Regions from separate parts of the Blastococcus saxobsidens DD2 genome, predicted to be linked through region 1. Evidence: riboswitches for the same ligand, from Rfam matches in the RefSeq annotation. Region 1 holds a riboswitch; the other holds the start of a gene.
What was found. Region 1 has a riboswitch for S-adenosylmethionine ahead of thrC (threonine synthase). Riboswitches for the same ligand answer to the same signal wherever they lie in the genome.
Positions count from the first base shown of each region.

Region 1 (7,552 bases):
GTCGAGGGGACCGACGACTCCTCCGCCGACAGCACCGAGGCCCCGACCGGCGACTCGACGGACGACGCGACCGCCGACGACGGCGCCGGCACGCGCGGCCTGGACAACGCCATCGCGCACGCCGACGAGCACGCCCAGGAGGCGCTGGAGGCGGCGAAGGCGCGTCAGGACGCTCACGACGCGGAGAAGTCCGCGCGGGACGCCGCCAAGGAGGCCGAGAAGGCGGCCCGTGAGGCCGCCAAGGCCGCGCGCGACGCCGCGCAGGAGACCCGGAAGGCCGCCGAGCAGGCCGCCGAGCAGGCTCAGGAGGACGTCGCCGAGGCCGCCGACCAGGCCCGTAGGAACGCCGAGCGCCCCGCCCAGGGGTCCAGGGGCGACTGACCGCGTCAAGCAGGCGCCCAGGCCAGCCCGGTCGCCTGGTCGGCCGTGGGCACGCGCGTCGGGTTGCCCCCGGCCCGGCGGACCGCCTGGGCGAACACCACCGCGTCGATGACGGCGTTGCAGCCGGGGTCGTTGTTGAAGTAGACGAGCACGTCCTCGTCGCCGTAGGCGGCCACGATCCGGTCGGCCCACAGCTGCAGCGTCTGCGGGCGGTACCCCCAGCCCTCGAACCCGTGGTGGAGCCGCAGGTACCCCCAGTCGGTGGTGCGCCACAGCGGCGCCACCGGCTGCTCGTCGCGGTCGGCCCAGCACAGCGCGGCGCCGTAGCGCTCCAGCAGCGCGCGGACCTCGTCGGTCCACCACGACTCGTGCCGCGGCTCCACGGCCACCCGGGTGCCGGTGGGGAACTGCGCGAGGCACTCGCGGAGCAGCTCCGGGTCGGCCTTCAGCGTGGGCGGCAGCTGCAGCAGGATCGTGTCGAGCTTGTGCTCCAGGCCCGCGACCCGGCCCATCAGCCGCGCGACCGGCTCCTCGGGTTCACGCAGCCGCTTGATGTGGGTGAGGAAGCGGCTGGCCTTGACCGCCCACCCGAAGTCCGGCGGCGTGCGCTCCCGCCACTTTCCGAACGTCTCGTGCTCGGGCAGCCGGTAGAAGGCGTTGTTGCTCTCCACGGTCGCGAAGTGCTGGACGTAGTGCTCCAGCCACAGCCGCTGCGCGAGCTTCGGCGGGTAGAAGGCACCGCGCCAGTCGCGGTACTGCCAGCCCGAGGTCCCGATGATCACAGCCACGCCGATGATCGTTCCCCGGGTGCGGCCGGCTCGCCTCCTGTGCTGAGCTGGTCGGGTGACTGCTCCGGCCCGCTTCAAGGACCTCTGCCTCGACGCCCGTGACCACCAGGCCCTCGCGAACTGGTGGTGCGCCGCCATCGGCTACACCCGCAAGGACACGCTCGACGACGGCACGCCCCGCGAGGACGACTGGCCGGCGCTGATCATCGACCCGTCGGGCGCGGGGCCGGACATCTGGATCAACCCGGTTCCCGAGCCGAAGACGGCGAAGAACCGCCTCCACTTCGACGTCGACGGCGACCGGGACGCGCTGCTGGCCGCCGGCGCCACGCTCGTGCGGGGACAGGACGACGACATCGACTGGGACGTGCTGGCCGACCCCGAGGGAAACGAGTTCTGCGTCTTCGCGCCGGAGTGAGGAGCGCCGCCGGTCCGGGTCGAGCCGCGTCGCCCGACGTACGGCCGGACCGTGGCGCGGCTGCACGTCCGCCCGGCCGGACCGAGCCGGGCGGCGGCACCGGCCCGTGGAACGCCGACAGGGACGGCCCGCTCGGAAGCGGACCGCCCCTGCCGGGCAGTGCTGGTGTTACGGAGAGACCGGACTCAGAAGTCCATGCCGCCCATGCCGTCGCTGTTCGGCATCGCCGGCGCGTTCTTCTCCGGCTTGTCCGCGATGACGGCCTCGGTGGTGAGGAAGAGCGCCGCGATGGAGGCGGCGTTCTGCAGCGCCGAGCGGGTCACCTTGGCGGGGTCGATGATCCCGGCGGCGACCAGGTCCACGTACTCGCCGGTGGCGGCGTTGAGGCCCCAGCCGGTCTCGGAGTTGCGGACCTTCTCCGCGACGACGCCACCCTCGAGGCCGGCGTTGATCGCGATCTGCTTCAGCGGCGCCTCGAGCGCGACGCGCACGATGTTGGCACCGGTGGCCTCGTCACCCTCGAGCTCGAGCTTGTCGAACGCGACGGTGGTGGCCTGCGCCAGGGCGACGCCACCACCGGCGACGATGCCCTCCTCGACGGCGGCCTTGGCGTTGCGCACCGCGTCCTCGATGCGGTGCTTGCGCTCCTTGAGCTCGACCTCGGTCGCGGCACCGGCCTTGATGACGGCGACGCCACCGGCCAGCTTGGCCAGGCGCTCCTGCAGCTTCTCGCGGTCGTAGTCGGAGTCCGACCGCTCGATCTCGCTGCGGATCTGGTTGACCCGACCCTGGATCTGGTCGGCGTCACCGGCGCCCTCGACGATCGTCGTCTCGTCCTTGGTGACGACGACCTTGCGGGCGCGGCCGAGCAGCTCGACGCCGGCGGTGTCGAGCTTGAGGCCGACCTCCTCGCTGATGACCTGGCCACCGGTGAGGATGGCGATGTCGCCCAGCATGGCCTTGCGGCGGTCACCGAAGCCCGGGGCCTTGACGGCGACGGACTTGAAGGTGCCACGGATCTTGTTCACGACCAGGGTCGCGAGGCCCTCGCCCTCGACGTCCTCGGCGATGATGGCCAGCGGCTTGCCCGACTGCATGACCTTCTCCAGCAGCGGGAGCAGGTCCTTGACCGAGCTGATCTTCGAGTTGACGACGAGCACGTACGGGTCGTCGAGGACGGCCTCCATGCGCTCGGCGTCGGTGACGAAGTAGGGCGAGATGTAACCCTTGTCGAAGCGCATGCCCTCGGTGAGCTCGAGCTCGAGGCCGAAGGTGTTGCTCTCCTCGACGGTGATGACGCCTTCCTTGCCCACCTTGTCCATCGCCTCGGCGATGAGCTCACCGATGGCGGGGTCGGCGGCGGAGATCGACGCGGTGGCGGCGATCTGCTCCTTGGTCTCGACGTCCTTCGCCGTGGCGAGGAGGTACTCGGTGACCGAGGCGACGGCCTTCTCGATGCCCTTCTTCAGGGCCATCGGGTTGGCACCGGCGGCGACGTTGCGCAGGCCCTCGCGCACGAGCGCCTGGGCGAGCACGGTGGCGGTGGTGGTGCCGTCACCCGCGACGTCGTCGGTCTTCTTGGCGACCTCCTTGACCAGCTCGGCCCCGATCTTCTCCCACGGGTCCTCGAGCTCGATCTCCTTGGCGATGCTCACGCCGTCGTTGGTGATCGTGGGGGCGCCCCACTTCTTCTCCAGCACGACGTTCCGGCCCTTGGGACCGAGGGTCACCTTGACGGCGTCGGCGAGGGTGTTCATGCCCCGCTCGAGGCCGCGGCGCGCCTCTTCCTCGAAGGCGATCATCTTGGCCATGTGGTGATGTCCTCCATGCATTGATCGCTGCACGGCCGGGTTGGTGCCCGCGACGGACGACACCAGCGACGTGGGCGCTCCGTCGGCCCACGGACCGGTGCCTCACCGTTCCGACCTGATTGGCACTCAGGAGCCCCGAGTGCCAGAAACGAGTTTGGCACTCGACCCCGGCGAGTGCAAGAAGTGGGGGTAGCGAGGCCCCGCTCCCGGCGCATCCACGGCCCGGCCGGCGCTCAGGCATAGGAGGCTTTGCCTACGGATGCGGCCCCGGATGCATAGGCAAAGCCTCCTATGCCCGGAGGGCGCGGGCAGCACCCTGGCTGACCAAAGGGGCCCGGTTCCCCTCTCAGGGGGAACCGGGCCCTCAGTGCTGGTGCGGGCTCAGGCGGCGGTGACCGCGTCGGCCTGCGGGCCCTTGGCGCCCTGGACGACCTCGAAGCTGACCCGCTGGCCCTCCTCGAGGCTCTTGTACCCGTCCATCTGGATGGCCGAGTAGTGGACGAAGACGTCCTGGCCGCCGTCGACGGCGATGAAGCCGAAGCCCTTCTCGGCGTTGAACCACTTCACGGTGCCCTGTGCCACGTGTGCTCCCACGTTTCGTGCGTACGGACGGTCCCTCTGGGTCGGGGAACCGGGTCTAGCTCTTCCGCCCGTCGATCACGAACCTGGAACTGAAACCGCGCGAGAACGTACAACAGGAGACACCTGGTCGCGTACATGGTTGCCGGACCGTTGCCCGGATCGGACGACGTGTCCGGCGGCCGATCCGCGGTCGGCGCCGCTCAGCCGATGAGCCCGGCTGCCCGCGCCGACTTCAGCGACGGCTCGACCCGGTGGGTCGGGCCGACGACCGGCTCCAGCGGGTCGAGGGTCTTGAGGCCCTCACCGGTGTTGAGGACGACGGTCTCCTTGGCCGGGTCCAGCCGCCCGTTGCCCACCAGCTGGCGCAGGACGGCGACGGTCACACCGCCGGCGGTCTCGGCGAAGACGCCGGTGGTGCGGGCGAGATCGCGGATGCCCTGGACGATCTCGTCGTCCCCCACCCGGCCCACGGCGCCACCGGTGCGGCGGATGGCATCGAGGGCGTACGGGCCGTCGGCGGGGTTGCCGATGTTCAGCGACTTGGCGATGCCCGTGGGCTTCACCGGCTTGACGACGTCCCAGCCGTTGTCGAAGGCGGTGGCGATCGGGTCGCAGCCGGCCGACTGCGCGCCGAAGATGGTCCACTCGGTGGCCTCGACGATGCCGGCGGCGACCAGCTCGCGGAACGCCTTGTCCACCTTGGTCAGCAGCGAGCCCGACGCCATCGGGATGACCACCTGGGCCGGGATCCGCCAGCCGAGCTGCTCGGCGAGCTCGTAGCCCATCGTCTTGGAGCCCTCGGCGTAGTACGGCCGGACGTTCTGGTTCACGAAGGCGGTGTCCTCGAACTCGTCGGTCTCGGCGAGCTCGCTGGTCAGCCGGTTGACGTCGTCGTAGGACCCGTCGACGGCGACCAGCGTCTGCCCGTAGACCGCGGACTGGACGACCTTGCCCGGCTCGAGGTCGGCGGGGATGAACACGTAGGACGGCAGCCCCATGCGGGCGGCGTGCGCGGCCACGGAGTTGGCCAGGTTGCCGGTGGAGGCGCAGGCGATCTTCCGGTAGCCCAGCCCCTTGGCGGCGGTGGCGGCGAGGCTGACCACCCGGTCCTTGAACGAGTGGGTGGGGTTGGCCGAGTCGTCCTTCACCCAGAGGCCGCCGGTGAGGCCCAGCTCCGCGGCCAGCCGGTCGGCGCGGACCAGCGGCGTCATGCCCGGGTCGAGGGACACCCGGTCGGCCGGGTGCTGGCCGACCGGCAGCAGCGCCGCATAGCGCCAGATGTTCTGCGGCCCGGCCTCGATCTGCTCACGGGTGACCGCACGCATCACCTCGGGGTCGTAGTCGACCTCCAGCGGGCCGAAGCACTCGGCGCAGGCGTGCTCGGCGATCAGGCCGAACGTGGCGCCGCAGTTGCGGCAGACCAGCCCGCGGGCCGGGCACGGGGGAACCGGACCGCCGGCAGACGAGTCGGCCTGGGCGGAACCGGGAGCGGTGAGAGTCATGCGACGACTACCTCCTCATCTTCCCCGCTGCGGGCCGTCGAGCCGCGCGGGACGGAATTGGCACCTCCCGTCGGCGCGGAAATCGCGTCGGACGGCGGTTGCCGGGGCTTCATCGGGCCGTGTCCCTCTGCCCCTCTGGATGAGTGAACGGGTGCAGCGTACCCGCGGGCGGTACCGGCTCCGGCGCCGGACAGGATGGTGTCGTGGCAGCCCGCATCGTCTACACCGATCTCGACGGCACCATGGTCGGCCCCCGCGGCTCCTTCTGGCACACCGCCGGCCGCGAGCTGACCGACGGGCCGGCCGGTGCACTGCTCGACCTGCATCGGGCCGGGGTGGCATTGGTGCTGGTGAGCGGCCGGACCTACGAGCAGGTCGTGGAGGCCGCACGGATCTTCGCCGCCGACGGTGCGATCGCCGAGCTGGGCGCCACCATCGGCTGGGGCTCCGGGCGGAACACCCACCGGCTGCGCGGCGAGCTGCCCGAGGAGTTCGGCGACCGGACGCCGATGGCGGTGATGGCGCAGCTGGGCGTCGTCGAGGAACTGATCGCCGCCCACCCCGGACGGCTGGAGTGGCACGCCCCCTGGCACGCCACCCACGACACCGACGCCCTGCTGCGCGGTCGCGTCGACCCGCTGTCGGTCGACGCCTGGCTGGCCGAGCGGGGTGCCGGCTGGCTGACGCTGAAGGACAACGGCGCGATCCCGGCGGCGTCCTGGATGGGTCTGGACGCCGATCCCGCGCCGCCGCGGGTCTACCACCTGATGCCGCGCGGCATCTCCAAGGGCGCGGCCATCGCGTGGGACCTGGCGCGCCGCGGCCTCTCCCCCGCCGACGCCGTGGCCATCGGCGACAGCGTCAGCGACCTCGACATGGCGCCCGCGGTGGGCCGGCTGTGGATCACCGCGAACGGCGCGTCCGTCGACGGCATGACGGGGCTGATGGGCGCCGTCCCCAACGTGGCGATCACCGACGCCGCGATGGGTGAGGGCTGGGCACAGGCGGTGCGGGCGAGCTTGTGAGGGCTCTGTCGCGCCGAGTGGGCCCCGGAGGGGTCCGCGTAGGCGCGACGCAGCGGCTCCACGCCGGCCGGGACGGCACCTGGCCGCGGTGTCGCCCGGTAGGGCGACAGTTATGACGTGACGTCGCGGCGGGCGAAGTGCCGGAAGCCGAGCGCGGTGAAGACGGCGACGTAGACCAGCGACTGGATGACGCCACGGAAGAGGTCACCGGACTCGATCGGCGTCTGCAGCAGGTCGGTCCAGGCGAACTCCTCCGCCGTCGGGAACCAGTCGCGGATCGAGCCCAGCTGCTCCACCTGGTCGAGGATCGCGAAGACGAACATGGTGAACACCGAACCGCCGACCGCCGCCAGCGGCGCGTCGGTGATCGTGGAGAACCAGAACGCCAGCGCGCCGACGACCAGCAGGTGAACGGCGAGGTACCCGAGCATCCCGGCCAGCCGCAGCATCCCGTCACCCTGCGGGATGGCGACCCCCACCGGCGTCTGGATGTCGCCGAAGCCGAACGCGATACCGCCGGCGACCACGGCCACCGCCGCCAGCGTCAGCAGCGCCGCCACCGACTGCACGAGTGCGGCCAGCCACTTCTGCCGGAGCAGCCGCATCCGCGGGATCGGGGTGGCGAGTGCGTACCGCAGCGACCCCCACTGCGCCTCGACGGCCACCGTGTCGCCGAAGAACAGCGCGTACACGACGACCAGGAAGAACCCCGTCGTCGCGAACAGCACGAACAGGGTGAAGTTCAGCCCGCTCGCCGTCGCGACGTCGACCAGGTTGATCCGGCTGTTCTCCGCCGCCTCCTCGCTGGCGCCCAGCTGCAGCGCCGCGATCAGCACGAGCGGGAGCGCGATCATCAGCGCGAAGACGCCGATGGTGCGCCGCCGCTTGAACTGCCGGCGCAGCTCCACCGACAGCCGCAGCGTCCGCTCCGGCCGGTAGCCGGCGACGGCGCCGGTCGGTTGCACGTGCTCGCTCGGTCTCATCGGCTCGGCTCCGGCCTCGCGGCACTCATGACTCCCCCACCAGCGCCAGGAAGGCGTCCTCG
Region 1 covers NC_016943.1:601,109-608,660, reverse strand. Annotated here, with positions in the region: gene BLASA_RS23250 (hypothetical protein) at 1-381, shown strand, start outside; gene BLASA_RS02835 (DUF72 domain-containing protein) at 387-1,169, opposite strand; gene BLASA_RS02830 (VOC family protein) at 1,225-1,587, shown strand; gene groL (chaperonin GroEL) at 1,773-3,398, opposite strand; gene BLASA_RS02820 (cold-shock protein) at 3,780-3,980, opposite strand; gene thrC (threonine synthase) at 4,181-5,482, opposite strand; SAM riboswitch class I at 5,495-5,628, opposite strand; gene BLASA_RS02810 (HAD family hydrolase) at 5,686-6,507, shown strand; gene BLASA_RS02805 (ABC transporter permease) at 6,618-7,490, opposite strand; gene BLASA_RS02800 (alpha/beta fold hydrolase) at 7,516-7,552, opposite strand, start outside.

Region 2 (7,552 bases), 890 kb from region 1:
ACGATGTCGGCGCCGGCGGCGAAGAGGTCGGCGATCTCCGCGCGGACGACGTCGGCGTAGGCCAGCGCCAGCGCGCGGTCGTCGCCGTAGTGGTCGTCCTGGGCCTGCTGCGCCATGGTGAACGGGCCGGGGACGGTGATCTTCACGGTCCGGTCGGTGTGCGCCCGCAGGAAGCGGACGTCGTCGGCCTGGATCGGGGCGGGCCGGGAGATCGCGCTCCGCACCCGCGGCACCGGGATCGGCTTCCCCGACCGGTTCAGCACGGTGCCGGGGTCGTCGACGTCCACGCCGGTCAGCGCCGTCGCGAAGTGGTTGGAGTACGACTCCCGCCGGATCTCGCCGTCGGTGACGATGTCGAGCCCGGCCTCCTCCTGCGAGCGGATCGCCAGCCGGGTCGCGTCGTCCTGCGCCTCGGCGAGCAGCTCGGGTGCCACCCGCCACAGCTCCCGCGCGCGCACCCGCGGCGGGAACTGGTGGGCGAGGCGGTCGCGGTCGATCAGCCAGCCCGGCTGGGGCAGGCTCCCGACGATCGACGTGGGAAAGGGAGGGAGGGACGCCGGCATGCCGGCGAGTCTGCCGGGCCCGGCCGGTGCGCGTCACGCGGGCCTGTGCTGTGCTGGGCGACGTGGCGGACAACTACATCGCAGAACTGCCCTTCGGCGCCCCGGCGATCGCCGACGACGCCTTCGTCGCGCCCACGGCGGTGGTGGTGGGCGCGGTGACCATGGGCCCGCGGTCGAGCATCTGGTACGGCGCGGTGGCCCGGGCCGACGCCGAGGTCATCGAGATCGGCGCCGACTCCAACATCCAGGACGGCTGCACCCTGCACTCCGACGAGGGCTTCCCGCTCGTGGTGGGGCAGCGCGTCTCGGTGGGGCACCGGGTGGTGCTGCACGGCGCCCGGATCGACGACGACGTGCTGGTGGGCATGGGCAGCATCGTCATGAACGGCGCGCACATCGGGTCGGGCTCCATCGTCGCCGCGGGCGCCGTCGTCACCCAGGGCAAGGTGTTCCCGCCCCGCTCGCTCATCGCTGGCGTCCCCGCCAAGGTGCTGCGCGAGGCCACCGACGACGACCAGCTGCACATCCAGGGCAACGCGATCAGCTACACCGACCGGCTGGAGTCGGCGCGCACCGTGCGCCCCGTCGTCCGCGGGAAGCTGCCTCCGGCCGGGCACCAGCCCGGCGACGACATGACCTGATCCAGGCATAGGAGGCTTTGCCTATGGGTCGTGAGCCGAAACCGTAGGCATGGCTTCCTGTGCCGGAGGCAGCGTCAGGCGGCGAGCCACTCGCGCAGCCCGGCCAGCAGCCGGTCCACGTCCTCGGTGTCGCTGTAGGGGGCCAGGCCCACCCGCAGGCCGCCGGTGTCGCCGAGGCCGAGCCACCGGCTGGCCTCGACGGCGTAGAAGGAGCCGGCCGGCGCGTTGACGCCCCGGTCGGCGAGGAACCGGTAGGCGTCGGCGGCCGCATGCTCGGTGGCACCGCGCCCCTCGAAGGTCAGCAGCAGCGTCGGGGTGCGGTGCGCCGCCCCCGACCACAGCCGGACCCCGGGCAGCTGCGCCAGCCCCGCCTCCAGGCGCTCGCGGAGCCGGTCCTCGTGCTGCGCGATCGCGGTCATCGCCGCCACCAGCCGCTCCCGGCGCGTTCCGGAACCCCCGAGGTCGGCCAGGAAGTCCACCGCCGCCGTCGTCCCGGCCAGCAGTTCGTAGGGCAGCGTGCCCAGCTCGAAGCGCTCGGGCACCGCGTCCGACGACGGCAGCAGCTTGGCCGGTTGCAGGCGTGCCAGCAGCGCGGGGTCGGCGGCCAGGACGCCGCAGTGCGGGCCCAGGAACTTGTAGGGCGAGCAGAGGAGCACATCGGCGCCGAGGGCGGGGACGTCCACCGGCGCGTGCGCGGTCAGGTGCACGCCGTCGACGACCAGCAGCGCGCCGGCCGCGTGCACCCGCTCGGCGATCGCGGCGATCGGCGGGCGGGTGCCGATGAGGTTCGACGCCCCGGTCACCGCGACCAGCCGGGTCCGGTCGGTGAGCACGGCGGCGACGTCGTCGGCGGTCAGCTCGCCGGTGGCCGGATCGAAGGCGGCCCACCGCACGGTCGCCCCGGCCGCGCCGGCGGCCAGCACCCACGGCCGGATGTTCGCGTCGTGGTCGAGCCGGGTGACCACCACCTCGTCGCCGGGGCCCCAGCCGGCCGCCAGCGTGCGGGCCAGGTCGAAGGTGAGCTGGGTGGCGCTGCGCCCGAACACGACGCCGCCCGGGTCGACGCCGAGCAGGTCGGCCATCGCCGCCCGCGCCGCCAGCACCGTCGCGTCGGCGAACCGTTCCGCGCTGGTCACCGGGCCGCGGTTGCTGATCGGCGCGGTCAGGGTCGCGGCCACCGCCCGGCCCACCGCGTCGGGCACCTGGGTGCCGCCGGGGCCGTCGAAGTGTGCGGTGCCGCTCACCAGCGACGGGAAGGAGGCGCGCAGCGCGGCGACGTCGTAGCTCATGCGCCCGGACGCTACCGACGGCGCGAGCGTGACGAACTCGTGGCCATCAGCCGCTGATCACCACGAGTTCGTCGCCCTCGCCGACGATCAGGCGAGCAGCTCGCGCAGCAGCCCGTCGACGGCGGCGGTCTCGAGCAGGAAGCCGTCGTGGCCGTACGGGGAGGAGATCAGCCGCAGGGGCACGCCGAGAGCGTCGGCGACCCGCTGCTGCTGCTCGGGCGGGTAGAGGCGGTCGGTGTCCACGCCGGCGACCAGCGCACGCGCGGTGATCCGTCCCAGCGCGGCCTCGACCCCGCCCCGGCCGCGGCCGACGTCCCAGCTGTTCATGGCCTCGGTGAGCAGCACGTAGCTGCCGGCGTCGAACCGGCGGGCCAGCTTGCCGGCGTGGTGCTCGAGGTAGGAGGCGACGGCGAACCGGTGGTCCTCCTGCACCCGCGAGCCGAACCGGGCATCGAGCTCGAGGGCACTGCGGTAGGTGAGGTGGGCGATCCGCCGGGCGATGCCCAGACCGTCCTCCGGAGCCGCGTGGAGTGGGTAGTCGCCCCCGGACCAGCGGGCGTCGGCGCGGATCGCGGCCTGCTGGGTGGTCTGCGTGCCGATCTGGTCGGCCGAGGAGACCGCGGCGGAGGCCAGGAAGAACAGCGTGTCCACGCGGGAGGGCAGCGCCACCGCCCACTCCAGGGCGCGCATGCCACCCATCGATCCGCCGATGACGCAGGCCCAGCGGTCGATGCCGAGCGTGTCGGCCAAGGCCTCCTCCGCCCGCACCTGGTCGCCCACGGTCACCTCGGGGAATCGGGCGCCCCAGCGGCGGCCGTCCGGCGCCCGCGACGACGGCCCGGTCGTCCCCTGGCACCCGCCCAGGACGTTGGCGCAGACGACGAAGAACCGCGCCGGGTCCAGCGCGGCGCCCGGGGCGACGAGGCCGCTCCACCATCCCGGCGTCGGGTGCCCCGGCCCGGCGCTGCCCGTGACGTGGCTGTCGCCGGTCAGCGCGTGCTCCACCAGGACGGCGTTGTCCCCGCCGGGCGCGAGCGTCCCCCAGGTCTCGTAGGCGATGCGCACGCCCGGCAGGCGGCCCCCACGCTCCGGCTCGAACGGGCCGGGCAGGTCGAGGAACCGGCGGTCGCCCACCGGATCGCCCTCGACCCACCCGCCCATCTCTGCGGCGCTCCCTGTCCTCGGCCGACGTGGTTCCTAGGCCGACTTGGCGGCGCGGAAACCGGCCTCCAGGTCGGCCAGGATGTCCTCGATGCCCTCCAGGCCCACGGCCAGCCGCACCAGGCCGGGGGTGACCCCGGTGGTGAGCTGCTCCTCGGCGGTGAGCTGCGAGTGCGTGGTCGAGGCCGGGTGGATGACCAGGCTGCGCACGTCACCGATGTTCGCCACGTGGCTGTGCAGTTCGAGCGCCTCCACGAACCGCTGCCCGGCCTCCCGCCCGCCGTGCAACTCGAAGGTGAGGACGGCCCCGGCGCCCTTCGGCGCGTACTTCTGCTGGGCCGCGTGCCAGGGCGAGGACTCCAGGCCCGGGTAGTTCACCCGGTCCACCTCGTCGTGCCCCTCGAGGAACCGGGCCACCTCCAGGGTGTTCTCGACGTGCCGCTCCATGCGCAGCGACAGGGTCTCGATGCCCTGGACCACGAGGAAGGCGTTGAACGGCGAGATCGCCGGGCCGAGGTCGCGCAGCAGCTGCACGCGGGCCTTGAGCGCGAACGCGGGCGCGCCGAGGTCGGCGTAGACCACGCCGTGGTACGTCGGGTCGGGTGTGGTGAAGCCGGGGTGCTTGCCGGCGGTCCAGTCGAAGCCGCCGCCGTCCACGATGATCCCGGCGATCGCCGTGCCGTGCCCGCCCAGGTACTTGGTGGCGGAGTGCACGACGACGTCGGCACCGAACTCCAGGGGCCGGATGAGGAACGGCGTCGCGATGGTGTTGTCCACGATCAGCGGGACCCCGTTGCGGTGCGCCGCCCCGGCCACGGCCTCGATGTCGAGGACGTCGCCCTTGGGGTTGCCGATCGACTCCCCGAAGAACGCCTTGGTGTTGTCCCGCACCAGCGCCTGCCATGCCTCCGGGTCGTCCGGGTCCTCGACGAAGGAGACCGTGATGCCGAGCTTGGGCAGCGTGTGGTGCAGCAGGTTGTAGGTGCCGCCGTAGAGCGAGGCGGAGGCGACGACGTGGTCACCGGCCTCGGCGATGTTCAGGATCGCCAGCGTGGTCGCCGACTGGCCGCTGGCCACCGCGAGCGCCGCGACGCCGCCCTCCAGGGAGGCGACGCGCTGCTCCAGCGCGTCCTGCGTGGGGTTCATGATCCGCGTGTAGATGTTGCCCATCTCGGCCAGGCCGAACAGGTCCGCGGCGTGCTGGGTGTCGCGGAACTGGTAGGCGGTGGTCGCATAGATCGGCAGCGCGCGGGCGCCGGTGGCCGGGTCGGGGCTCGTGCCGGCGTGGATCTGCCGGGTCTCGAAGCTCCAGGCTGCAGGGTCGGTCATGCGCCGTCTCCTCTCGCTCGCGGAGACCCGCGGCGCACGGGAGCTCCGTCCTTGCCGGGCGGCGGGCGCCGTCCAGCCGGCTCTTCCCCTGGAGCACCTCAGACGGAGTAGAGGTTGCCGGGCAGCCAGCCAGGTGCTTCGCGCTGCCCCTCAGGAGCCAGGCCCGATCCTAGGACGCCGTTGTCCCACGTGAAACACCGGTACCGCCGTACCCGGGCGCGACGTCCCGTCAGCCCGTCGGGGAGTCGGGGACGCTGCCGCCGCCCGTGCCGCCGGTCGGCGCGGGTGCGGTGGTCTCCGGCGTGGTCGGCTCGGTCGGTTCGCCATCCGGGGACGGGCCCGTGGTGGGCGGCGCCGTCGGCGAGGGAGAGCCGGTCCTCGTGGGCGGCGGCGTGGTCGGTGCCGTGGGCCCGGTTCCCGTGGGCCCGGTCTCCGTGGGCCCGGTCTCCGTCGGCTCGATCTCCGTCGGCTCGATCTCCGTCGGCTCGTCCTCCGTCGGCTCGGTCGGCTCCGTCGTCGTCACCGGCTGCTCGACGGTGTCGCCGGGTGCGGCCGGCGCCCGGCCGGGGTCCGGCGGGCGGACGTTCAGGTAGAGCGCGAAGACGCCGACGAACAGCAGCCCGAGGACGACGGTCGACGTGCGTGCCCGGCCCAGGTTCCGGGGGATCGCCGACCACCAGCGGTGACCCGGCGCGACGTCGGGGGACGTGGTGCCCGCGGCGGCCGGGGCGGTGCTCACCGTGGGGGCGGGGGGTGCCCCGCCGTCGGCCCGGTCCTGGCCGGGCGCGCTCATCGGACTCCTTCCTGCACGGCGGTCGCGCCGTCGTCCGCGGGGTCGTGGACGGTCGCCGCCTGCGGCACCTGCATGCCCTGGCTCCGGAAGGCCTGGACCACGCGCGCCCGCAGGTCCCGGCCCACCTCGAACTGCTTGCCCGGCAGCGTGCGCGCGACCACCCGGATGTTGACCTGCTCGAGGTCCAGGCTCTCCACGCCCATCACGCTCGGCGGGTCCAGCAGCAGCGGCCGCAGCGCCGGATCGCGGAAGGCCGCACGGCCCACCTCGCGCAACACCTCGTTCGCCCGGTTGACGTCCACGCTGGTCGGGACGGGCACGTCGACGACCGCCCGCGCCCAGTCGCGGGACAGGTTGATCACCTTGACGATCTGCCCGTTGGGCACGGTGACCACCTCCCCGTCGGGGGACCGGAGTCGGGTGACGCGCAGCGTCACGTCCTCCACGGTGCCCGACGCGGGCTCCATCCCGCCCAGGACCTGGATGGCGACGACGTCGCCGAACCCGTACTGCCGTTCGGTGATGATGAAGAAGCCGGCCAGCACGTCACCGACGATGCGCTGGGCGCCGAAGCCCAGGCCGACGCCGAGCACGGTGGCCGGCGCGACCAGGCCGGTGATCGGGACGCCGAGGCGGTCGAGGGCGAAGAAGACCGAGATCGAGTAGATGAGCACGATCGCCGCCCAGGTGAGCACCTGGGTGAGCGAGTGCCGGTGCTTGGCCGCCTCGGAGCGCACGAGCGCGTCGCCCCCGGTGGCGTTGCGGTCGATCCGGTCGGTGATCCGGGTGCCGGCCCAGCCGACGAACCGGGCCAGCAGCACCGACCCGAGGATGATCAGCACGACCTCGAGGCCGCGCCCGGACAGCCAGCCCAGCACCTCTCTCCACGCGTCCACTGCGCTGAGCTCCAATCGTCGGGGGAAGCGACCCTTCCACAGTGGCAGGCGGCCGGTGCGGGCGCGGAGGCACCTCTTCCGTCCGGGGCGGACCGGTCACCGCGGCTCCACGAACAGCGACTGGCTGGACCGGCCGATCGGCCCGTCGGCGTCGAAGAGGAGCGCGTTGCACTGGGCCGCCCCCGTGCCGCCGTGGACGGTGGCGGCGTCCATGCCGAGCCACTCGCCGCGCGGTGGCCGGTGCAGGGCCACGGAGAGGTCGACGTTGGCGAACGTGGCGCGGGTCCAGTCCAGCGTCGCGGAGATGCCACTGGCCGCGTCGGTCATGACCAGCAGGTGCTGCAGCGGCGTCATCGTCTCCCCGGCGACCAGGGCGCACTCCGGCCGGGTCCAGGCGATGGCCGGGCCGGGCCCGTTGAAGGTGCCGGCGGCGAACCGCCACTCCAGCGCCCGGTGGTAGGCGACCTCGGTGGTGAAGAACGCCGCCCGCTCGGGGCGGCTCTCCTCCGGACCGGCCGGTGCCGGGTGCGTCAGCGGCGTCGCCGGTGCGGCGTCCCCGCGCGAGCGCATCCGCCAGGCCGACAGCCGCATCAGCGGGCGGTCGTTCCCGGCGGACAGCGCCGCCTCGACCAGCTCGACCCGCCGGCCGGGGCGCAGCACCGAGGTGCGCACCTGCACCGGTCCGACCGGCACCGGGCCGAGGATGTCGTAGGCCAGCCGCACCGTCTGGCCGCCGTCGATCCCGCTGGCCTGTTCCGCGGCGCGCAGCAGCAACGCCGCCGGCGGCCCGGCGTGCTGGTGCGCCGCGTCCCAGGGGCCGATGGTGAGGGCGGTGGCCGTGAAGCCGTCGCCGTCGGGCAGGTAGAGGGCCTCGGGCACG
Region 2 covers NC_016943.1:4,583,017-4,590,568, reverse strand. Annotated here, with positions in the region: gene BLASA_RS21765 (uroporphyrinogen decarboxylase family protein) at 1-563, opposite strand, end outside; gene BLASA_RS21760 (gamma carbonic anhydrase family protein) at 626-1,204, shown strand; gene BLASA_RS21755 (cysteine desulfurase-like protein) at 1,279-2,493, opposite strand; gene metX (homoserine O-acetyltransferase MetX) at 2,581-3,654, opposite strand; gene BLASA_RS21745 (bifunctional o-acetylhomoserine/o-acetylserine sulfhydrylase) at 3,691-4,983, opposite strand; SAM riboswitch class IV at 5,026-5,141, opposite strand; gene BLASA_RS23755 (hypothetical protein) at 5,213-5,776, opposite strand; gene BLASA_RS21735 (mechanosensitive ion channel family protein) at 5,773-6,672, opposite strand; gene BLASA_RS21730 (thioesterase family protein) at 6,769-7,552, opposite strand, start outside.
Region 2: it holds a riboswitch for S-adenosylmethionine, as region 1 does, so the genes downstream of both, BLASA_RS21745 (bifunctional o-acetylhomoserine/o-acetylserine sulfhydrylase) here and thrC (threonine synthase) in region 1, are expected to answer to the same signal.